Regions from separate parts of the Paenibacillus sp. FSL H8-0260 genome, predicted to be linked through region 3. Evidence: riboswitches for the same ligand, from Rfam matches in the RefSeq annotation. Region 3 holds a riboswitch; each other region holds the start of a gene.

Region 1 (8,371 bases), 400 kb from region 3:
GGATATCTTAGTAAGCTCTTTCGTACCTTTTCCAGACGTGAGTTTTTTCCAGTTTTGAGCATCGTCAGAAATATAGACTACATAGTCTCTTGGATAATCAAACGGTGATAACGTGCTATCCAAATCTATTCTTTCAATTTCATGTGCTTCACCCAGATCAATCTGAAAATACTCTCCGGATACCTGATGTTTTCCCGTATCCCAGCGCGTGCGCCGATCCCCATCGATAGCCAGACTAGGAGCTGATGCTGCCGTATTCACATTTGAGGATACCTTCCATTTAGTACGATCCAGAGGAACCAGTCCAGTGGCTGTAATCTGAACTTTATCGGACAGTAAATTAGAGCCGGATACCCTTACCGCGTAGGTATATAACGTCCCTTCACGTAAATTATGATCCGTATATTCTGTAAGCTTCACATCGGTGGCCACCACCTTCATTTCCCCGCCGCTACCTTCAGCGCGAAGCAGCTCATAGCTTGCTCCTGGTGCCTCCAACCAATTTAATTTTACAGCTAAACCTTTTGTTGCTGCGGCTTTGAATCCTTTAGGTGCCGACGGCTTTACTTCAGAGGAAGGCTGCATAATATACTGCACAGCCTCACCTGGAGCAAGGGTCTCCGTAAAGGTTAACGTAGGAGTAGCCTTTTTACCTGTTACATAACTTCTTGCTTTTTCATACGTATCCCCGTTTCCAAAACGTTCCCCTTCATACACCCCGTTTTTCGGCATAGTCACATTTACACTCACAGTTTGTGGAGTAGATTCAAAGTTAACGAAATTAACCAGCACCTTATTTGAGGTCGCTCCGCTTCCCGCAAGAGGCTTCAATGTAGAAGTATCCACGGCCCGAACATATACCAGCTTGTCGGCTAACACATCTTTGTTGGCAATTTGATAAGTTAGCGGAGCTCCATGTGTAGCATAGGCAAGACTGAGCCTTCTCATGATGCTGACACGTGAATCCTCATTTTCTTTTGTATAATAAATCTCTGTGGTCGCCGGATCATGCTCTTCTAAATTAAACCCGTATTTGAATAAACTGAAATCCTTAAAAAAAGCAGCATGCTGCACAAACATATCCGCATAACCAATATGTGCACGCATGATCCGGTCGAATACAGCCGCTGTCCGCTCCGTTGCCCCGTATTGATAGGCATCCACATGACTGTCCGAGGTACCAAATTCAGTGGTCAGCATTTTTTTGCCGAGTCCATTGTCTGCACCAGTGAAGGTCTTCAAATTCTCAGTAAAGCTTCCTCCATTACTAAAAATATAAGAGTCGCCGTAGGAATGTCCATTGGTCAAATCCGTAACCTTCTCCAGCTCCATACGTTGCTCTGGATCACGTTCCCAGCCATCCGGATCTCCACATTCCTTCCCAGTTCCCTTCTGATTACCGCAAGAATCCTCACTGTAGCTCGGCCAATATGCCCAGCCCGGAGCAACAGTTTGTAAATGGGGCGCGATTTGCTTGCCCTTTTTATTCAGCCAGTCCGCAATCGCCAGGTTCACTGCCTTAGAACGATTGAATAATCCCGGCTCATTATCTACCTCATAATATTGAAAATAGGGGCTATATTGCTCAAAATAATCTGTCAGCTTTTTCTCCGCGTCAGCAGGCAACGATCCATCTGCCTTAAGCTTAATATCACCAGTATGCAAATACAAAGCAACCGCCTGCATGTTGTAATCCTGCAATACCTTGTAATATTCCATCATATCCGAGCAGGATCTCCCGACATCACTGGCACAGCTAGTACGCATCACATTCCCGCTATAAGCCATCCCTAGCCATTTGATAACATAAGGCAAGTGCGTAACTGCACCTTCATCGAAATAAAATTGTTTATTATTCACTACTGTTCCCGTCAGTGTATAGCTGCCATGGATAGGCTCAGAAATTGGAGCGTTAAGAGATTCTAAACGGAGATTATCCCAAGTCCACCAGGAATATTCGTCTTCTTTGTCACTGCAATATAAACAGCGAACCGTTTGCAGCTTCAATTCATTCGTTCCTATCTTCAATTGCTCCTTGGGAATATATAATTCATAGGTCTTTTGAAAGTTATATTCGCTTTCTGTGCCAGCAACGCCCGCAATTTGAATGATCCCCGACAATTGATGATTGGAGAACACACTCATTTGCGGCACGGATTTATAAGCATCCAGAATACCTACGCTAAATAAGACCCCATTCTCCGGGATCTTATTTAGCTGATAGGTGATCGTTAATTCCGGCTGGGTCTTTCCATTCAAGCCTGCAGGCAAGCTCTGAAGAGCCGATGATTTGAGCACCGAAGAAGTAACATTAAATTCCTTCTTGCTGCCAGAAGTGCCACTCGCAGCGAATTCAGCTGCTGAGCCATCATGTTGTCCCAGATTCCAGATCACAGTACCATCCGGTATTTCTGCTGCAGCATCAGTTCCTGCAGATAGTCTCGGTATATTGGCACCTACCTTATAATCGTTTGTCCTATTCGTTCCGAAGACAGAGACAGACAACAGAAACAAGACGGTTAATGCGGCGAATTTTAGTAATAACAGTAATGGTTTGTTTGCAGATATCTTATTTTTTCTATTAGATATTCTCCTCGTTATTCCCATCCATAGGTCCTCTCTTTCTTCCGGAATGTCTTACCCTATCATTTCATTAGATTAAGGAAGGAACAATGCCCCTTGTGGAATTACCTGCTGCTTCTGGCGGGAACTCTCCCATAGCAAACGAAGATTGGCATCTCCTTCATTCTCATAATATTCAATTTGGATATCATAAAGCGTTCCGGCTGTGAGCGGGATACTTCCTTTATGAAGGGTTGCACTTTGATTTTTCCAATTGTCGATGATCAGCTTTCCGTCAATCCAGACACGGACTCCATCATCAGAGGATGCCGAAATCGTATATTTTTCACTGAATTTGGGTTTGAGTTTCCCTTTCCAGCGTACAGAAAAGTGATCTTCATTTATCTCTGAGGCAGGAGACCCGCCATGCCAATTAAAATCAATCTTACGGTCATTGCGGATAAGTACCGCTTCTCCCTCTAAATCAGTATTGTTATAGTATTCTCCAGTTAAACCCGTTAGGGTTATCGGAGTTACGGGTGCTATCGAAGGACCTCCTGTTGTGAGAACATAGTCCTCTCTTGATACTATAAACGAGTCTTTCATAAAGCTTTTAATTGACTGTAGCGTATTATTTTCTGTCAGTAATTTTCCCCAGGTCATCATATAGACCCATTTATTTTGTTTCTCAGTTAATACATCCGGGTTCGGCAGTTGCCCACTCTCCCCGATTCCGATAGGTTTACCCTCGGCCAATGCGAGCAGATCCTCATAGTAGGACTGTTTATAATCGTTATTGTAGATATCCGCAGCCAGAACATCGAGTTTATCCCCACCGGGATAATATGCAGCATATGGATCTGACCATTCATTCGGCGCATTCGGATTCCACACCCACAGTAGATTATTTAGCTTGTGTGTGTTTACAAAACGATCATAGACAATACTCCACAGCTCTGAAAAATTGTCCTTTTTCCCCCACCAAAACCAACCACCATTCATTTCATGGTAAGGTCGCCATAAGACCGGAACTCCGGCATCACGCAGCTGACCCAAATATCCAGCAACCTCGTCTAGATCTGAGATTAGCTTCTTATACTGAGCTGTCCCAGGTGTAACATAAGCATTAAATTTCTCTTGACTGAGACTTCTGTTTACATTGGACCACTCTGGAGAGGTTCCCGGTAAACTCTGATGGAAGGTCATGGCTACAATGCCACCCTCTTGATGCCATTCAATTGCACTGTCTATAACAGCTTGCCGCTGTTCTGCGATCGTCTCTTCGGATTGATTATTAATCGCCCCTAATTCATAACCATGTAGAACAGCATTTTGTCCCGAAGTATTCTTCAGCTTATGAACCAGTTCATCTGGACTTTCTAGATAATCATGCTGGCCGGACAAGATCCCTTTGCCACGTAGATTTACCAAATTACTCAGCAGTTGCTTGGCTTCTTCAGAAGCCGAAGGATTGCTTGGTATAGCCGGAGGTAGAGAGGAAGAAACACTCATAGCCTTCGGAAGACTTTTAACCTCTCCCCAAGGCAGCAAGGAAAAAATAATAAACACCGGTAACATAGTAAACAACAATCTGTTTTTCTTATAATATTTACGCAAATAAATCCTCCTTTCGGTAGCTGTACTGCCTCCACAGGTGTTAAAAACATACCTGTTATCGGACAATCGTCTTCTGACCTAATGAGGACTATAGCTTAGTAGCTCTGCAATAACGCAGAGCCACTAAGGATCGACCTTTAATTTTCATCAATCAGGAGACATCCGGAAGAAAAAGTGCACTTGCTGGAACTGTCTCTTTAGCTTGACTAGCACTTTCCCACATCAAGCGGACTCTCGCATCGCCTTCATTCTCGTAATACTCCACCTTGATATCATATAGCTGGCCAGCCTTCAGCGTTATAGTGCCCTTACGCTCAGTACCACTTTGCTTAGTCCAACTATCAATCACAGATTCCCCATTCACCCAGACACGGATACCATCATCTGAGGTAGTGTAAAATGTATATTGCTCATTATATAATGGCTTGATTTTACCGCTCCAACGTATGGAGAACCGATCAATCCCGAGGGCGGCATCCGGCGAGCCTTGCCGCCAATTGAAATCGATTATTGCATCAGTTCTGTTAAGAGCTGCTGCTCCCGACAACTGCATGTTGTTGTAATACTCTCCTGCAAGCCCCTTCGCGAGAGGAATTGCTGCCTCCCCCTCTTCTTCGGAAGGTGCCGGCGCTGGTGCGGCGCTAGGTGTCGGTGCCAGACCAGTATTTAATTTATCTCTGGTCAGGGTATAGTTGCTATTCATAAATGTTTTGATTGTGTCTGCACTGTTATTCTCGTAAAGCATTTTTCCCCAGCTCATCATATACGTCCATTTATTTTGCGATTGCTGAAGCTTCTCCAGATTAGGCATTTCACCATTCTCCCCGATCGCAATCGGTTTGCCTGCGGCTAGACTCAATAAGCTGTCATAGTATTTTTGCTGGTAATCATTTTCGTATATATCTGCTGCCAGAATATCTACTTTATCAGCACCTGGATAAGTTAGCGCATAAGGATCTGACCAAACATTGGGAGCATTCGGACTCCATACCCATAACAAATTATTTAATTTATGAACGTTAACAAAACGGTCATACATAATATTCCATAGTTTAGAAAAGTTATTTTTCTTCCCCCACCAGAACCAGTTCCCGTTCATTTCATGATAGGGTCTCCAAAGCACCGGAACGTTGGCATCGCGCAAGCTTTTTAAAGAGACGGCCACCTTATCAAGCTCAGCGATCAGATTGTTATATTGCTTGGTACCCGGTGTAACGTAACTATCGAACTCACTCTGGCTAAGTGTTTTTTTCACATTATCCCAGTCATAAGAGGTGCCCGGCAGGTTAGCATGAAAAGTCATAGCTACGATCCCGCCCGCTTTATTCCAGTTGATGGCGCTGTTCACCACATTTTGACGTTGCCAAGCCATCGTTGCTTCGGACTGACCACTGATCGCACCCATTTCATAACCGTGAAGAGCCGCATATTGTCCGCTGGTTCCCTTCAGCATATTGTTAATTTCATCTGGACTTTCTAAATAGTCATGTTGACCGGCAATAATACCTTTTCCTGAGATCGAGTAAAAATAGTTAAGCAGCTTTACGGCTTCAGGTGAGGCACCTGGGGTAACTGGCGTTCCAGAATTTGAAGCAGCTATGACAACAGACGGCGAAATTCCAACAGCAAGCGGAAGTGCAGTCAGAAACAGGACGAGTGACAGAAATGCACCAAACAATCGATACGTACGGTAAGCTTTCAAAATAATCTCCCTTTCGGTAGCCAGGCTGCCACTCTTTCGAAGGCCCTATAGCTTTGCGTCCCTACCTTTCGATAGGTTTGCCTTTTCAATTTAAGAGAAATAATCTCTCTTACCGTAAGTATCGACGACAATTAATGATATATTTAGTGTTTTTATGACTTTTTTTGATAATTGAGTCAATTTACCTGTTTCAAGAAATTTTGAATTGGTTAAATAGATAGGTTAGACCTATGAAATGAATTGTTGTAGTTCTATATCATTCCAGTCTAAAGTAATACGTATGTTATCTTCTTCTACTAATTCAGACCCCGTCTGTACCTCTATAAACTCAACATCCGTCAAAGCAAGGATCGCGTGCTTCGTTCCTTCCGGTATACGTACCACGTCCCCAGCCTTCACATTATGTTTTTTCTCATTCAGCACAATACTTGCTTCGCCGCTGACGATTGTCCAAATTTCACTACGCTTGCGATGTAATTGATAGCTGATATTATTCCCCTCGGATATAAAAATCCGTTTGGTCAGCACTTCATTGCCTTCATCATATTTCACATAATCAATAACTTTGTAATGACCCCAACGGCGTTCCTCGTACATCGGTCTTTGTTCAAAGGTCTTCAGCACTTCTTTAATCCGTGGGCTCTCAGCTTTATGGGTAACTAGAATCCCATCCGGGCTAGCCGCAATGATCAGATCCTTCGCACCAATTACCGTAATCGGAATGTCCAGCTCATTAATCAAGCAAGTCCCCTCAGAATCCGCCGTCACAAAACCTTTTCCTACATGCTTGCTGCTCATTTCCTCTGTCAGCGTATTCCACGTTCCAAGATCCTTCCAGAATCCATCATACGGCTGCACCACAATATGTTCTTCTTTCTCCACCACTTCATAATCAAAACTGATGGAAGACAATAGCTTATACTGCTTCTGCAATTCTTCATATCCTAAAGGCAACCCTTTACGCTGCAAAATATCTAACAAGTACCCTAAGCGGAAGGCAAACACTCCGCAATTCCACAAGGCATTTTGCTCGATGAGCTGTTCTGCTTGTATGCGGTCAGGTTTCTCTTGAAAGTGACTCACCTTCATAAAACCATTTTCCCCCGCCTCTTCGGTGGTAGGAATAATATATCCGTATTTCTCTGAGGCATGTTCAGGAACAACACCCATAAGAGCCAGATTTGCTCCACTTTCCAGCATGGTCCCCTCAAGCATAGCTATGGTATCGAAAAAAGATGCTTCTACATAAGGGTCAACAGGCAATATTGCTACCGTCTCCGCTGGAGAAACACCTGCCACTGAATAAAGATAGGTAGCTGTTAAGGCGATAGCCGGAAAAGTATCCCGACGCTCCGGTTCAACGATAATCGGCACATGACTTCCCAGTTGGCTTTGTATCATTTCTACTTGGCCACGGCCGGTGGCCAGATAAGATGATTCTGCCATCCCTGCTTCCTCCAGCTGTCTCCAGACACGTTGTACCATGGATTCTGGTTCACCTTGAGGGCTTTCAAGTACCTTTAGAAATTGCTTTGAACGTGAGTCGTTGGACAACGGCCATAACCGTTTACCTGAACCGCCTGATAGAAGTACCATTTTCATAGAATGAACCCTCCTTGAATTATGGAAATCGAGCATATTTGAATTGTTATCAAAACGTCAGCTTCCACTTAGCCTTATTTCGAGCGGATGCACTAAAAAAATTTGTTAGGTAGAAACCACTCCAAGGGATTTTGGACTTCCGATCGCTGTTATCCTCAGATTTCCTTATTGAACCGCTTCTCGCGGTAGAAATCCGAGGATAGCATATGCTTTTGAAGCTAGCTTTCCTACGGAAATCTTTCGGGCGAACACTCCGTTTCTACAATTCCAAATTCCCTTTCCGTTCTTAACCTAACCAACTTCTTCTTAATACTTGATCCGTGCGTACCGGGCTGTACCAGCCGGAAGCAAGCACGTTTTTCTAAAGATTTGCTTCTGCTCCGGGGGAGGCAGCTGCAACTGCAAGAACAACTGCAAGAACAACTGCAACTACAAGAGCAAGACTAGTTGCCACCACAGAGACAGAGACAATGACAACTACAAATGCTACTGCGGTATATAATCAGAGTACCTAACTTTATAAATTGCTTAGAAACTTAAGATAAGGGAACGGAGTGACGGAGGGGAATTTTGGAACTGTAAGAGCGATAGCGTCCGCCTTTGTCTGCGGATTTCTACCGCTATCAGCGGTTAAAATCAGGAAATCTGCAGACAACAGCGGCTGGAAGTCCAAACATTCTCTGGAGTCACGGCTCATCCCTAAATAGAAAAAACACATGTTCAATCAATATAACTTAGATTAAACCGCTCCAGCTACACTAGCAGAATAACCGCTCAATCCACCCATCTGCGGGCGACCGACAGAATGATAAACGAGGCCGGTACCCTCGATTTGCTCCTTGGAATACACGTTGCGTCCATCAATCAGCACCCCATTGCGCATGCTTT
Region 2 (8,371 bases), 1.7 Mb from region 3:
CTATCGCCACGCAAGCATGTCCCTAAGACGTATGAAGCAACAGTTGAGGGAGACGTAGATGCAGACGATGTAGCGGCTTTTGCGGCAGGTGTCGAGCTGGAAGATGGATATGTTACTTTACCTGCACAGCTAACTATATTGGGAAGAGAACGCGGCAGTAAAGTAATCTCACATATTTCGCTGATCATCACAGAAGGAAAGTTTCACCAGGTGAAGCGAATGTTCCAAGCTGTCGGCAAAAAAGTCACTTTTCTGAAACGAGTATCTATGGGAGAATTGAAGCTGGACGAAAGCCTGCCACTGGGAGCTAGTCGTGAACTTACGCTAGAGGAACTGGCACTCTTAAGTACAGAAGCATTAGAACAATAATATAGAGAAAAAATGGTATGTAAATTGAATTTGGAAACTTGGGATTAGGGAATGGAGTGGCGGAGGGGAAATTTGGAACTGTAAAAGCGATAGCGACCGCCTTTGTTTCCGGATTTCAACCACTAGTAAACGGTATAAATCAAGAAATCTGGAAACAACAGCGGCTGGAAGTCCAAATATTAACCGCAGTTGCGACTGAAACTTAACTCAAATAGCCAGGTTCAATATATATAGAAAAAGAAAGACAAGGATGGTGGGAGTATGAGATACAAACTGATTGCACTAGATGTAGATGGTACACTGTTGAATGATGATCACCACTTGAGCACTGAGAATAAAGAAGCCATTGCTGAAGTTACGCGTCTTGGCGGGCAGATCGTGTTATGTACCGGCCGCAGTCCGCAGAACTCGATTCCTTTTATGGAGGAAATGGGGCTGTCTGGTTATGTGCTGGGTCATAATGGAGCTGCTACGGTTCGTGTGAAAGATCGGGAAGTGCTGCATCAATACGGTATGGATGCTCGTGGTCTTGACCCTTATATTGATTATTGTAGAAAGCATGATATTCATTATGATGTGAATACGGCTTTTGATATGTATGTAGATAATGTAGAAAACCTGACCAAAGAAGCCAATTATATGTATGAACACTTCCGTATCGTGCCGGTTACACTGCCAGCATGGGAAGATTTCCGTGAACCGGTTGTTAAGTTTACTGTATTTACACAATCAGAAATCCTTGACGAAGCTGAACGTGAATGGCGTACTTGGACCCATGAGTACAATATTTTGCGCAGTGGTGAATTTTTCGTTGATTTGATGCATCCGGAAGCCTCCAAGGGCAACGCCTTAAAGAATCTGGCTGTGAAGCTGGGAATTCCGCAAGAGGAAGTTCTTTCGATCGGTAATTATTTTAATGATATTTCTATGCTTACATACGCGGGTATGGGCGTTGCGATGGATAATTCTCCGGTTGAGGTCAAAGCGGCAGCGAATGCTGTCACGGGGTCTAACAACGAGCATGGTGTGCGAGATGCGCTGGTTAAATATTGTTTATCTTAATAATGGAAAGCATAAAGCGGACTTGAGTCCGTTCTATGCTTTTTTTGTTGTGAAGGAAATAAAAGAGATACATAAACAGAAATGATTTTATCCATAAATAACCCGCCCTTAGGATTAACTAGAAAGGGCGGGACATAGATTAACTTCCTTTATTAAAGTTTAATTTCCTCGTTCCGGCTAGGATCGCTATATTTATAGATACCAGGGTTCAGTTCGATTTTTTCGTCGAAAGGGATATCTTTGTAGCTATCAATATTAGTTCCTGTAGATATCATGCCCTTAGGTGTAATTTCAGGCACCACTTCTTTGCCATTAATCCGTAACGTAGTTTGGTTAACGCTTTTGAAGCCAGAAGATTTGGATGTTGATTCGACAATCAAATTTTCGCCCTCAGTATAGTAAGTGAATTCAATTTTTAACCCATCGACATCAAGTGAAGTGAACTGCTTTTCTTCTTTAGGTTTGTTTATAGTGATCCAATTCTTAGTAGTATCACGTTTCTCAATGACAGCATCCTTTAATATAAGTTTCATTGGAACATCGGACCAGTCGTTATACCATTCCGGAGATTCGAATTGAAATAAATGCTGGTAGCCTTCGGAATGATCTCCCTTCAAATTCCAACCCCCAGTGATTGTTTGATCACCTATAACCAACTGAGCGGTATTATAGTGGACAATTCCTTTTTTAAGCGAATCATTTTCATCTATTAGAATTTGGATATCTAAAGGGGTAACCACTAGCTGATCTAAGGTTATGCCGGTCTTTTCTTGAAATTCAGGACTGTTATACAGTTTCTTAGTGTAAATCGCCTCACTTGCTTTTTGTCCATCTGCTTTAAAATCGAACTTCCACGTACCTGAAAATCGTTTCGCTTCTTCAATGTAACTAAAATGAAGACTAGCTTCCTTCCAATCTGATTCAGTTATATTGAAAACCTGTTCAATAAATAAATCCGATCCTTCGTTAGGCATGATGGTTGGAATTGCTTCATTCTTTTGACCACCAGTACTAACTACCAAATGTGGATTACCCCGTCCTAAGTCAGATGGTGATGCAGCGACTTTGTAACGGATAATGGTTTGATTGGAAACATGTCGAACGGATTCGATTTGAATGCTTGGATATTGCTTAACTCCAGTATCGATAGTATCCCCTGCTTGATGATTAGATTGTAAGGGAATATTCTGATCACGGTAAAAAATGAGATTCCGTGCTTCAAACCTGTAGTCCTTTTTATCATCCTTTAATGTATCAGGTGTCTCATATACTCCAATGAGTTTCTGGCTTTCAGGATCGTATTCTAAATAACCGTATACCTTTGCCTTGGCACCGGATTCATTAGTCATGATGTTTTCCTCTGTAGCAAATCCAGTATATTGGGATAGATCAGATTTAGTATCAAGTGATAACAGCATTTTCATTTTTTCTCCATCAGTTACAACACCGTTCAAATTCATTGTTACTCCTGAACTGGAAGTTTGAAGATTATACTGTTGACCGATGCCGTTATTTAATGCATTGCTCACACTTCGACCACCAATTTTATCCCAATTAATCGTCATACTAGCGAATACAGGAATGGCTACAAGTAAGAGGCAAGAGAAGACAATACTGATAGGAATAACCTTTTTATTAGACCTAGGAGTATTCTGGGAGGCATGCAGATTTCTTTGACGTTTATAAGCTTCTTGTTCTATGGCAGTCCACATCAAATCATAATCCGGTCGGGGAATATGTTTATCTTTTTCAATATACAGACTCATTACTATTCAGCTCCTTTAGTTGGGTTCCACCCATTCTATTTAGTATTTCAAGTCCCTTGTTCAGTCTGGATTTTACAGTTCCTTCGGGTATGCTCATAACTTTAGAGATCTCGGGTACAGTCAATTCGTTTATAAAACGAAGGACTACTACCATTCTGATTTTGTCAGGAAGCTGACGGTATAACCCTTGTAATTCTTTTTTAGTTTCCTGTCGATCCAAACGTTTTTCTACAGGGTTTGATTCCTCAGACCTGGATAGTAAATAATTACGTACTTCTTTCATCCACCCCGTCTTACGCCTTTTGATCACACTGTTGCACTCATTCGAAGCAATTCGTAAAATCCAAGCTTTCAAGTTTCTTACCTTCGACTTATCCGCTAAGATAACTTTTACAAATACCTCTTGGGAAATATCCTCCGCATCTGCCTGATTTTTCATTAAGTAGTAACAAAAATAATATACTTGTTCTTTATAGAGCTCGAAAATTTCCCGGTCACTCATTTTGCTGCACCCCCTGTCTTTGCTGTTCTCATTAATAAGACTTATAAGCGTATGTAATCGTTCATTTTTCATTTTGATTGTAGTATTTCTTCTGAGTATCATAGCGAATTCGAATAGAAGATAAGTCGTTTACAGGTAATTATAACCATGATAAAATTAGCGGTGGGACATGCGTCCGTAATCTATTAAAACTAATTGAATGTCCGCGTTAAAGGTAAAATCATCGAAAGATGATGACACAAAGCCATGGGTCTAAAGCCTTTCGACAGAAGGAAATGATCGCCAGGCCGCCATAGGGATGTCTTATGAAGCATAAAGGATAGCTCTAAGAATATGTAGTCTATTTTGAGCTCTTTTATTATTTCGACCTATACGGCGTTACATTATCGCAAGGGGCCGAAAGGGGAAGTACATGAACAGTTTTTTCAAAACAATAGGTACTAGTTTGGCAGTAGGTGCTTTATTGCTGTCCGGAACGATCGGATGGATGTCTAATCCAGGAGTAGTGTCAGCAGCTACCTCAACAGTAGTAACCGCGGATCAGATGATCAGCAAAGTAACGGCAGCCTCCAAAGCAATAAAGAATTTCCATCTGGATGTGACCAAAAAACAGGATATTCAAAGCGGCGGGGTGCGTATCAGCAACACCAACACTCTGAAGCTGGATATCAACCGTCTGCCGAATTTTGCCGCAGCAGGCACTGTCGCTAGTAGTCTTTTAGAAACATCGTACAGTCTATATGCCAATGACAAGGAGTTTTACTATCTTGTAGACGGAAGTGAACTGATCGATGAATCTGAAGATGAAGGTTACGACGATGACGGGGAGCCAATCGATCCTGATGCACAATATTGGCTTGGACTGGAGAAAACGGAATGGGATGCCTTTTACTCCAAAGGCCAATACGATCCTGTTTCCATGCTTGATTCGGTCAAAAGTTATAAAAAATCCATGAAAGTCAGCACTGCTGGCGCACAAACAGTCTTACAATTCACGGTAACCGATCCGACAGCAGCTAAGGGGATAATCAAACTCTATGACCAGGAGAACCTCTGGGATGGAGAGACAGTTCAACCCAAAAGCGTAACGTGGAAATTATTCGTCAATACTAAGACCTGGCAAACGGAAAAGCTGACAGTCGATCTGAGTTATGTGCTGGTAAGTGATGGAGCCAAAGATACATACACCACGAAAATCGAAGCTAAATATTCCAAAAATAATAAAGGTGCAGCCATTGTAAAACCGGCCGAACTAGAATAATAAGGACGATTCATAACGAGCGAAAAGCGCTGTTCAGCGGAACAGCGCTTTTTGTTGTATCCAACAGCAGTTCTTTATTAGTTAACAAGAATAAATCATTGCTGTAATTTATATGTATGCGCATGTATATAATAATTTATCTAAATATAATTTAATGAAAGTTGGGAAAAAGATGATAGCACTAGACACAGCATTAACTTTTCGCAGAGGGCTGACATTAAAAAACCGAGTGGTTATGGCTCCAATGACCACACGAATGAGCTTTTATGACGGTGTAGTAACACAAGATGAATTGAAATACTATTCGCTAAGAACGGGCGAAGTAGGTGCGGTCATCACTGCGGCAGCAAATGTACAAGAGGGTGGAAAAGGATGGGAAGGTGAACTTAGTGTTTCCTCCGATGAATTTATTCCTAGCCTTAGCCGATTAGCATCTACTATTAAACGAAATGGAACAAAAGCTATTTTACAGCTATTCCATGCAGGAAGAATGACAGATTCAAAAATATTGCGTGGCGTACAACCCGTTTCCTCCAGCGCCATTGCTGCCGAACGTCCGAATGCAGAAATTCCAAGAGCATTAACAGAAAATGAAATTTTCGGTGTAATTGAGGATTTTAAAAAAGCGACTCAACGTGCTATTCAAGCTGGATTTGACGGGGTAGAAATTCATGGAGCAAACACATATTTAATCCAACAATTCTTCTCTCCACACTCCAACCGTCGTGAAGATCAATGGGGCGGAAGCTTAGAGAAAAGATTTAATTTCATTAACCAATTAGTGGATGCAGTTATTGCTGTCGTTGACAATTCAAAGGTTAAGGATTTTATTGTCGGGTATCGTTTTTCTCCAGAAGAATATGAAGAGCCTGGAATTAAAATCACCGATACCTTTTATCTTATTGATAAATTAGCTGATAAAAAGCTGGATTATCTGCATCAGAAGATTTTAAAGAAAAATCAATCCTGCAATATGTACATGAGAAAATCAATGGCCGTGTACCTTTAATTGGGGTAGGAGATATCCGTACCAAACAGGACGCAGAGGACACGTTGACAAATGCTGAATTAGTAGCAGTAGGACGGTCTCTTATCATTGATCCTCATTGGACAAGTAAAGTGCTGGAGGGTAAAGAAGATATCATCAGAAGAGTACTTGCTGATCAAGATAGAGAAGAACTCGTAGTAGAGAATGGTATTCTAGAATTCCTTAAATTAATGATGCCTGATCGTTTACGCTAAACCCAAACACAGTTTTGAGGTCTAAATCTATAACGTTCCGCGGTAAATTCCGCGGAACGTTATTTTTCTGTAACGACTCTATTCCCTCTTTAAGATTGTTGTCGTATGTTTCAACATTCGATTCATGAGATTTCGCCGCTCTGTTTTTATGTCGGTGTCGCTTCTCTTTAATGCGTCGCGGATGGGGATGATCTCTGTAATTTTCCTGCCGCTTTTTATTCTTCGATCTACACAAGTCGGGATGTAACCTACGTTAGTTATACTCGTGTGTCCTTTTTCATCCTTCTTTATTTTAAGCGTAAGAATGATACCGCTTTGTGTATAAGGAATATTCATTAGTTTAGTCGAAACAAAATTCCCCAATGAGTAAATAACGAATTGTTTTTTTCCACGAAGCGCTAACGGTTGAAGAACATGTGGGTGAGACCCCAGTATGATGTCGGCGCCATTTTTAAAGAAGAGATTGACCAGCTCTTTTTGCCTCTTGTTTGGAGTGTAACGATATTCGCTTCCGAAATGCAGATAAAGCAAGACTAGATCGACTTTCTTTTTTAAATCTCGAATCTCCCGAATAATCTTGGGCGTAGATATCCGGTTAACCAGCCATGGCTTACTCACTGGTACAGGAATTCGGTTGGTTCCTGCTGTGTAGGAGAGGATGCCAATCGCAATTCCTTTGACGTTTTTAATAAGCGTTCTCTTGGATTCTTCTAATGATTTAGCTGTTCCCGTGTGGTCGATTCCATTACGGTCCAGAACTCGTAACGTCCGAACCAGACCCGGGGCACCATAATCCATGCAATGATTGTTGGCCGTTACTAATACGTCGAATCCGGCTTCCTTAAGTGCAGGGGCCAGTTCGTCTGGACATTTGAATATCGGACCGCCTGATCGGGGGCTTTTCCGGCATTCGGGGCCGCTTCCAGCAAAGGTGGTTTCGAGATTGCCAATCGTCAAATCAGCCTGTTTCAGATAAGGAGCTACTTTTGCAAACAGGGGGCTGAACAAATAGGTTCCGTCAGGCTGTTTAGCATCCGAAATAATATAACGTTTGACCATTAGATCTCCCACAGCAGCTATTTGTATTTCAGTCATGGATATCCACCTTTTTATTATTTTCATTAGGATATGGCATAAAGTTGTTAGGGGTTATTCTTTCTTTAAGGCGAAGTGCAAACATTTGTGTGGCTTTTTATTTAAAATGTGACTCAACGCATAATCACTTTATTTAGATCGTCTAAATTTAAGGTATTCATTTTTTTCAAACTTTTATAATTTGATTCAAATCCTCTTTTTTGTTTGGCAGCCATAATAAAATAAGGTTGTTGATAAACATTGTCAATCAAACATTGGAGGTTAAAGAAATGAGTACACCATTCAAAAAAATCGCCGAGGATACTTACTGGATAGGCAAAATTGATAACCGCCAGGTTCCATTTCACCGCCTGATTCTGGCAAAAGGAACTACCTATAATTCTTATTTATTAAAAACAGGTAAGCCAACTGTCATTGATACCGTAGATATGGAATTCGGACGTGAATATGCCGAGTGTCTGGGTGAAATGATTGATCTTCTAGATATCCATTACATTGTAATTAATCATACAGAGCCTGATCACTCTGGTGGACTGGCAGCTCTCGCTGCCAAGGCTGCAAATGCCACGATCGTATGCACCGAGATTGCTGTTCCCGAATTGCAGGAAATGTACAAGCTTCATAGCCGGAACTTCCTGGTGGTTAAAGACGGAGATAAGCTGGATATTGGCGGGAAAACGCTGCTGTTTAAAGAAACACCGTATCTCCATACCGCAGAAACGATGATCACCTATTGTATCGAAGATCAAATCTTATTTCCTTGTGATATTTTCAGCACGCATGTTGCGGTGGAGAATCTATTCAGCGATGAAGCCGGGTTTGATATTACGGAAGATTTCGAGGGCTATTACGCAGCAATTATTCATCCTCACAGAAGATATGTAAGAACCCTGTTAGAGGCTGTTAAGGATCTTGAGATCCGGATGATCGCTCCTTCCCATGGGTTTGTGATCCGGAAGGACATACGTAAATATATCGGGATGTACGCCACATTGAGCCGTGAAACGACGCAAGGAAAAAAGGCAACCATCGTATATACCACCATCAAAAATAGTACCAAGAAGATGGCCAAAA
Region 3 (8,371 bases):
AGCTGAACGTAAAATAGTCAGTTCATCCCCAAACTTAGCTTCTTGTAGATAAGTAATCCGGAAGCGTGTGAACTCTGCATTATCCCATTCCGCTAAAGTGAGCGCATCACAACATAAATCCCCGTATCGGGCATTATTCAAATGTCCGTTGCTGTCAAGCCCACTATATCTTACCTGATACCGATAAGCTTCTTCCATAGTAATATCAGAAGGGATCGTTACCTTAACAGGCATATCGCCTACTGAATCGCCATTATAGTGCCTAACCTGAACCGGAAGGGCATTCGGTCTAAGTATCCTTCTCTTCTCAATATCTACTAAAGCCCATATGGATCGTGCTGTGGCGATTTCTATATGATCTGCATCGAAAATACGATAATCCCGTTGCCACAGTGCCCCTTTAGTTCCTTTACTCCAGGTATGTACGCTAAGCACATCATTCGGGCGGGGAATACGCTTAAAATCAAGATCTAACGTAATCATCATCCAGCCCATTCCTGCATTCAGAATTTCTTCCACACTTATCCCCAAATTACCCACTGCGAAGTCTGCCGCACATTGCATGATATCCAGAATAAAGGATAACTTACCCTGCGAACGATAATCCGTGTCGCTCGCATGTACAGAAAAATCTTCTATCCACACAAGATTGCTACTGTTGTCCATTGTTTATCCTCCTGCCATGCAAAATATCCTTGCATTTACTTGAAGTATCCACATATACCACTGCTCTATCCACATAAATTGGGGACTACTTTCATTTTTGAATATATTTTATTATTTCATCCACATGTTAGTAACTTTTATAATTTCGTTAATTCCCCATAACTTATCCACATTATTTAAATTAAGCGATAAAGGGAACAAAAAAGCCATTGTTGATAAATCAACAATGGCTTCGTGTGCTTGGCAACGTCCTACTCTCCCAGGACCCTTCGGTCCAAGTACCATCGGCGCTGGAGGGCTTAACGGTCGTGTTCGGGATGGGTACGCGTGGAACCCCTCCGCTATCGCCACCAAACATGCGTCTGTGAAACAGACGCTGCCGCGTGAAATTCGGTTCATCACCAGAAGTGAGAATGAATTTCTAAGCGTGTTACAGGCTTGATGCCTGAAAACTGAATCCGAAACAAATTTGCATTCTACGTATAGGATAAGCCCTCGACCGATTAGTATTGGTCAGCTCCATGCATTACTGCACTTCCACCTCCAACCTATCTACCTCGTCGTCTTCAAGGGGTCTTACTAATTGGGAAATCTCATCTTGAGGGGGGCTTCACGCTTAGATGCTTTCAGCGCTTATCCCGTCCGTACGTAGCTACCCAGCCATGCTCCTGGCGGAACAACTGGTGCACCAGCGGTACGTCCATCCCGGTCCTCTCGTACTAAGGACAGCTCCTCTCAAATTTCCTGCGCCCACGACAGATAGGGACCGAACTGTCTCACGACGTTCTGAACCCAGCTCGCGTACCGCTTTAATGGGCGAACAGCCCAACCCTTGGGACCTACTTCAGCCCCAGGATGCGATGAGCCGACATCGAGGTGCCAAACCTCCCCGTCGATGTGGACTCTTGGGGGAGATAAGCCTGTTATCCCCAGGGTAGCTTTTATCCGTTGAGCGATGGCCCTTCCATGCGGTACCACCGGATCACTAAGTCCGACTTTCGTCCCTGCTCGACTTGTAGGTCTCGCAGTCAAGCTCCCTTATGCCTTTGCACTCTGCGAATGATTTCCAACCATTCTGAGGGAACCTTGGAACGCCTCCGTTACTCTTTAGGAGGCGACCGCCCCAGTCAAACTGCCCGCCTGACACGGTCCCCGTACCCGATAAGGGCACTAGGTTAGAACCTAGATACGATCAGGGTGGTATCCCAACGGCGCCTCCACCGAAGCTTGCGCTCCGATTTCTACGGCTCCCACCTATCCTGTACAGATCGTACCCAAATTCAATATCAAGCTGCAGTAAAGCTCCATGGGGTCTTTCCGTCTTGTCGCGGGTAACCTGCATCTTCACAGGTATTAAAATTTCACCGGATCTCTCGTTGAGACAGCGCCCAAGTCGTTACGCCATTCGTGCGGGTCAGAATTTACCTGACAAGGAATTTCGCTACCTTAGGACCGTTATAGTTACGGCCGCCGTTTACTGGGGCTTCGGTTCATAGCTTCGGGTTACCCCTAACCACTCCCCTTAACCTTCCAGCACCGGGCAGGCGTCAGCCCGTATACTTCGCCTTGCGGCTTCGCACAGACCTGTGTTTTTGCTAAACAGTCGCTTGGGCCTTTTCACTGCGGCCCCCTCGTGCTATTCACACTACCGGGGCACCCCTTCTCCCGAAGTTACGGGGTCATTTTGCCGAGTTCCTTAACGAGAGTTCTTCCGCGCGCCTTAGAATTCTCTTCTCGCCTACCTGTGTCGGTTTGCGGTACGGGCACCTTCTCCTGGCTAGAGGCTTTTCTTGGCAGTGTGAGATCATGACCTTCGCTACTATAATTTTCGCTCCCCATCACAGCCCAGCCTTAACGATGTGCGGATTTGCCTACACATCAGCCTCACTGCTTAGACGGACATCCATCAGTCCGCGTCACTACCCTCCTGCGTCACCCCATCGCTCATAGCGGATTACGGTGGTACAGTAATTTCAAACTGTTGTCCTTCGACTACGCCTTTCGGCCTCGCCTTAGGTCCCGACTTACCCTGAGCGGACGAGCCTTCCTCAGGAAACCTTGGGCTTTCGGCGGATCAGATTCTCACTGATCTTTTCGTTACTCATACCGGCATTCTCACTTGTGTAGTGTCCAGCGCTCTTTTCAGTACACCTTCAACCCCTACACAACGCTCCCCTACCCCAGATACATACGTATCTAGCCATAGCTTCGGTGGTGTGTTTAGCCCCGTTACATTTTCGGCGCAGAGTCACTCGACCAGTGAGCTATTACGCACTCTTTCAATGGTGGCTGCTTCTAAGCCAACATCCTGGTTGTCTGTGCAACTCCACATCCTTTCCCACTTAACACACACTTGGGGACCTTAGCTGATGGTCTGGGCTGTTTCCCTTTTGACAATGGATCTTAGCACTCACTGTCTGACTCCCGGCAATAAGTATATGGCATTCGGAGTTTGACTGAGCTTGGTAATCCTTGCGGACCCCGCACCCAATCAGTGCTCTACCTCCACTACTCTTATACCGAGGCTAGCCCTAAAGCTATTTCGGGGAGAACCAGCTATCTCCGAGTTCGATTGGAATTTCTCCGCTACCCCCACCTCATCCCCGCACTTTTCAACGTACGTGGGTTCGGGCCTCCAGTGCGTGTTACCGCACCTTCACCCTGGACAGGGGTAGATCACACGGTTTCGGGTCTACGTCCACATACTAATTCGCCCTATTCAGACTCGCTTTCGCTGCGGCTCCACCTTCTCGGCTTAACCTTGCATGTTAAACGTAACTCGCCGGTTCATTCTACAAAAGGCACGCCATCACCCATTAATAGGGCTCTGACTTTTTGTAAGCACACGGTTTCAGGTTCTATTTCACTCCCCTTCCGGGGTGCTTTTCACCTTTCCCTCACGGTACTGTTTCACTATCGGTCGCCAGGTAGTATTTAGCCTTAGCAGATGGTCCTGCTGGATTCATACGGGGTTTCACGTGCCCCGCACTACTCGGGATCCGTCTCGGAGAGAATACAGTTTAGGTTACAGGGCTTTTACCTCTATCGCGGGCCTTTCCAGACCTCTTCACCTACCATATTCCTTTGTAACTCCATGTGAGACGTCCCACAACCCCTAAGAGCAAGCTCTTAGGTTTAGGCTGTTCCGCGTTCGCTCGCCGCTACTGACGGAATCACTATTGTTTTCTCTTCCTCAGGGTACTTAGATGTTTCAGTTCCCCTGGTCTGCCTCTACACACCCTATGTATTCAGGTATGAGTAACTGCGAATTACCACAGCTGGGTTTCCCCATTCGGACACCCCCGGATCAAAGCTTGCTTACAGCTCCCCGAGGCAGTTTCGTTGTTCGCCACGTCCTTCGTCGGCTCCTGGCGCCTAGGCATCCTCCGTGTGCTCTTATTAGCTTAACCTTGATTCTTCCGCAGGAAAATATCATACGATGACATTCTCTTTGGAATCATCTCACTAATAACATTTACTTGTTTGCACAAGTTGCTAAAAGATGTTCTAAAACGCAAATTCGTTTCGGTATCCAGTTTTCAAGGATCAAGTCTTACTTGAGAGCTTAAACTCTCAAAACTGAGCAACGAGTGAGTAACAGGCCTAAACCTGAGTTTTGGAAGCTTAGCTTCCGATTTGAATGTTCTCATTGCAGAGAACGATTCTCCATAGAAAGGAGGTGATCCAGCCGCACCTTCCGATACGGCTACCTTGTTACGACTTCACCCCAATCATCTACCCCACCTTCGGCGGCTGGCTCCCTTGCGGGTTACCCCACCGACTTCGGGTGTTGTAAACTCTCGTGGTGTGACGGGCGGTGTGTACAAGACCCGGGAACGTATTCACCGCGGCATGCTGATCCGCGATTACTAGCAATTCCGACTTCATGCAGGCGAGTTGCAGCCTGCAATCCGAACTGAGACCGGCTTTGATGGGATTGGCTCCACCTCGCGGCTTCGCTTCCCGTTGTACCGGCCATTGTAGTACGTGTGTAGCCCAGGTCATAAGGGGCATGATGATTTGACGTCATCCCCACCTTCCTCCGGTTTGTCACCGGCAGTCACTCTAGAGTGCCCAGCATTACCTGCTGGCAACTAAAGTTAAGGGTTGCGCTCGTTGCGGGACTTAACCCAACATCTCACGACACGAGCTGACGACAACCATGCACCACCTGTCTCCTCTGTCCCGAAGGCCGCTGCTATCTCTAGCAGATTCAGAGGGATGTCAAGACCTGGTAAGGTTCTTCGCGTTGCTTCGAATTAAACCACATACTCCACTGCTTGTGCGGGTCCCCGTCAATTCCTTTGAGTTTCAGTCTTGCGACCGTACTCCCCAGGCGGAGTGCTTACTGTGTTAACTTCGGCACCAAGGGTATCGAAACCCCTAACACCTAGCACTCATCGTTTACGGCGTGGACTACCAGGGTATCTAATCCTGTTTGCTCCCCACGCTTTCGCGCCTCAGCGTCAGTTACAGCCCAGAAAGTCGCCTTCGCCACTGGTGTTCCTCCACATATCTACGCATTTCACCGCTACACGTGGAATTCCACTTTCCTCTTCTGTACTCAAGCCACCCAGTTTCCAGTGCGACCTCAGGTTGAGCCCAAGGTTTAAACACCAGACTTAAATAGCCGCCTGCGCGCGCTTTACGCCCAATAATTCCGGACAACGCTTGCCCCCTACGTATTACCGCGGCTGCTGGCACGTAGTTAGCCGGGGCTTTCTTCTCAGGTACCGTCACTCCGGTAGCAGTTACTCTACCGGACGTTCTTCCCTGGCAACAGAGCTTTACGATCCGAAAACCTTCATCACTCACGCGGCGTTGCTCCGTCAGGCTTTCGCCCATTGCGGAAGATTCCCTACTGCTGCCTCCCGTAGGAGTCTGGGCCGTGTCTCAGTCCCAGTGTGGCCGTTCACCCTCTCAGGTCGGCTACGCATCGTCGCCTTGGTGGGCCGTTACCCCACCAACTAGCTAATGCGCCGCAGGCCCATCCCTCAGTGACAGATTGCTCCGTCTTTCATTCTTCTCTCAGGAGAAAAAAGAAATTATCCGGTATTAGCTACCGTTTCCGGTAGTTATCCCAGTCTGAAGGGCAGGTTGCCTACGTGTTACTCACCCGTCCGCCGCTAAGTTACTTTGAAAGCAAGCTTTCAAAGTAACTCCGCTCGACTTGCATGTATTAGGCACGCCGCCAGCGTTCGTCCTGAGCCAGGATCAAACTCTCCAATTAGTATTGAAAAGAGCGATATGCTCATTTTGAAACATCTGACGAGAAAATTAATTCTCTAATTTTGGATTTCACTTACGTGATTTCCTACTCACTCGTTGTTCAGTTTTCAAAGATCAAGTTCTCGTTGGCGCCGTTTAATGTCTCAGCAGCAACTCTTATAATATATCATGTTGTTTTCAGAAATGCAAGCTTTATTTTTCGAAGCTTTTTATCAGCCTCGTCTATATCGCCTGTACGCTGTCTAACAACGCTTACCTATAATACCCCAACTATTAATAGAAAAGCAACCCCTAATATAAAAATAAACAACTAGCTTAATAATTAAGCTAGTTGTTTATTTAATAGAGTTATCTTTCTAGCGACGAACTTAATAGTATTTTGCCGCAGTATATTTGCTTGAGGCTTTAATTAAATCGGTTTTCTTATCACTCTTTGCAAGTCCTGCATCCACTGTAGTATCAATGGTAACCCACTTCCCATTAAGCAACACTTCGTTCCAGGCATGATATTGCGTAACGTAGCTTGTATTCCCCATTACCAACTTAGCAGGAACATCTACACTCCGCAGCATTGCGGCAAAAAGAGAAGCGTAATCATAGCAAATTCCTTTTTTAGTAGTCAATGTCTTATCGATGCTTGGAATATAATCAGTAGTTACACTATTAGCAAGAGAGTAATCATATTGTACATTCGCAACTACATAGTTATAGATCGCTTTAACTTTCTCTTCGTCTGTTGTTTTGCCTTGTACTAATTGTTTAGCTTTGACAATCGCTTTATCAGAAGAACTCCATTTCACATTCTGTACGGAGCCCAAATATACGGAATTCGAGTCACTCATGGTTACGTCTACTACTTCGGAATATAATGCTTTGTATTTATTGCCGGTTGTGTTCTCCAGAACAGAAACCTTATAAGTCCCATTTCCTTGTTGCAAAGGGAAGTCCTCAGCTTGTCCAGAAGCATACAAGTTATATGTATAACTGCTGTTATCTTTGGTGATCATGAGTTTGATTCTTTTATCTTTCGGAATATCATAGTTAATACCAATCACACCTTGAGCCACTTTGGATGTAATCAACCAGCTGGCATCTGCACTTGCAGCTTGAGCTGTACTTACTGGAACTGAAGTCATTAGGACGAACAACGCCACCAGCATAAAATAAACCTTTTTCACGGATAAAACTCCTTTCGGTAGCTGGCTGCCATCCTTTCGGGAAGGCCCTTTAGCTTTGCGTCCCTACCTTTCGATAGGTTTGCCGTTATCGTATAAGTTCTATCTGTTCTAGCTTTACTAGATATAATTGATAGAATCCATTTGAAACAAACAAAAAAAGCCTCTTCATTCGGTAGCTGGCTGCCATCCTTTTGGGAAAAGGCCCTTTAGCTTTGCGTCCCTACCTTTCGGAAGGTTTGCCGTTATCGTGTTTAGCTTTCATAGTATAATACTATCATATTTATAGTTGTGAACAAGACCTAATTTACTAGATTACCCATTATTTTATAAATATCTCCCGGTATTTGTTCTTGTCATTCACTATTCTCATTTTGTTAATTTGGCATGAACAATCAGCCGATGCGTTGGATTCACTAGCGGATCACATGTAATCAGAGTAAGAATCTTATCCTTGTCATTCCCGTCAAGAACGGAGACGTCACTCGGATCTACTACAGAAATATCATACACCTCATAGTTAAACACCTGATCACTAGTCTTTATCGTGATAACATCCCCCACAACAACCTCATTCAATCTGTTAAACAAACGACCCGTAGTTCTAGCCCGATGCGCCGCGATTGCAGCATTCCCGATCTCTCCAAGGGGTGCCGTTTCTTTCATATGGGCTGCAGCATGTTTCATATTAGCTTTTGTAGCCCCTTCTAATACAGGCAGCTTCAAATCAATCTTATCGATTTCAATTAGTGCGATTACTTTGCCACCGACTGCAATCTCCGGTTCAGGCTTTTCTGTCTCTTGGGGTTGGGGCTGTGCCTGAGCATCCAGAACCGATTCCTCTGCTAACAGCTGAGTAACTTCAGCATACCTGCTCTTTAGATCTGGCTGGGGAGTACTATCGGCAGTGCTTAGTTCAGCCGTTTCTAATAACTTCTCCTGCTGCCTGTCGTTGTACCACTCGTTAGCTGTCGGATATAACATGATAAGTATCCCAGCCAGTATGAGTAGATAGGAGAATTTACGCAATGTTATTCACCTCCGTATATTGTTTCTATGGTTATATACAAATCAAGCAGAAACAGCTACTTGCCTTTAAGCATAGCAACTCCTTCTGCCTGAAATTAATGTTTAAAATACCCATTTACGACTTCCAAAGAAATTGATGATCACCGTGATAAAGGTAACCAGCACCTTGGAGATCAAGACTTGAATGCCTAGTTTGTCTGTCAACAGATGCATTAGCAGCAGTGATATTCCGAGCACTACCAGATTCAGCACGATAAACTTGACCAGCTGCA

The links. Region 3 has a riboswitch for cyclic di-GMP ahead of MHI51_RS03375 (transglutaminase family protein). Riboswitches for the same ligand answer to the same signal wherever they lie in the genome.
Region 1: it holds a riboswitch for cyclic di-GMP, as region 3 does, so the genes downstream of both, MHI51_RS04985 (glycosyl hydrolase) here and MHI51_RS03375 (transglutaminase family protein) in region 3, are expected to answer to the same signal.
Region 2: it holds a riboswitch for cyclic di-GMP, as region 3 does, so the genes downstream of both, MHI51_RS10910 (DUF6612 family protein) here and MHI51_RS03375 (transglutaminase family protein) in region 3, are expected to answer to the same signal.

What each region holds. Positions count from the first base shown of each region.
Region 1 is NZ_CP150298.1:1,167,368-1,175,738, reverse strand. It holds gene MHI51_RS04995 (discoidin domain-containing protein) at 1-2,607, opposite strand, end outside; gene MHI51_RS04990 (glycosyl hydrolase) at 2,659-4,179, opposite strand; gene MHI51_RS04985 (glycosyl hydrolase) at 4,331-5,881, opposite strand; cyclic di-GMP riboswitch class I at 5,894-5,973, opposite strand; gene MHI51_RS04980 (sugar phosphate nucleotidyltransferase) at 6,110-7,483, opposite strand; gene MHI51_RS04975 (UDP-glucose/GDP-mannose dehydrogenase family protein) at 8,223-8,371, opposite strand, start outside.
Region 2 is NZ_CP150298.1:2,486,548-2,494,918, forward strand. It holds gene MHI51_RS10890 (pseudouridine synthase) at 1-369, shown strand, start outside; gene MHI51_RS10895 (Cof-type HAD-IIB family hydrolase) at 631-1,431, shown strand; gene MHI51_RS10900 (DUF4179 domain-containing protein) at 1,584-3,197, opposite strand; gene MHI51_RS10905 (RNA polymerase sigma factor) at 3,181-3,699, opposite strand; cyclic di-GMP riboswitch class I at 3,903-3,994, shown strand; gene MHI51_RS10910 (DUF6612 family protein) at 4,112-4,960, shown strand; gene MHI51_RS10915 (NADH-dependent flavin oxidoreductase) at 5,073-5,969, shown strand; gene MHI51_RS10920 (hypothetical protein) at 5,984-6,202, shown strand; gene MHI51_RS10925 (CapA family protein) at 6,281-7,297, opposite strand; gene MHI51_RS10930 (FprA family A-type flavoprotein) at 7,567-8,371, shown strand, end outside.
Region 3 is NZ_CP150298.1:770,742-779,112, reverse strand. It holds gene MHI51_RS03395 (acyl-[acyl-carrier-protein] thioesterase) at 1-666, opposite strand, end outside; rRNA gene rrf (5S ribosomal RNA) at 905-1,021, opposite strand; rRNA gene MHI51_RS03385 (23S ribosomal RNA) at 1,150-4,076, opposite strand; rRNA gene MHI51_RS03380 (16S ribosomal RNA) at 4,339-5,896, opposite strand; gene MHI51_RS03375 (transglutaminase family protein) at 6,264-7,073, opposite strand; cyclic di-GMP riboswitch class I at 7,087-7,167, opposite strand; cyclic di-GMP riboswitch class I at 7,242-7,324, opposite strand; gene MHI51_RS03370 (class D sortase) at 7,440-8,099, opposite strand; gene MHI51_RS03365 (GtrA family protein) at 8,202-8,371, opposite strand, start outside.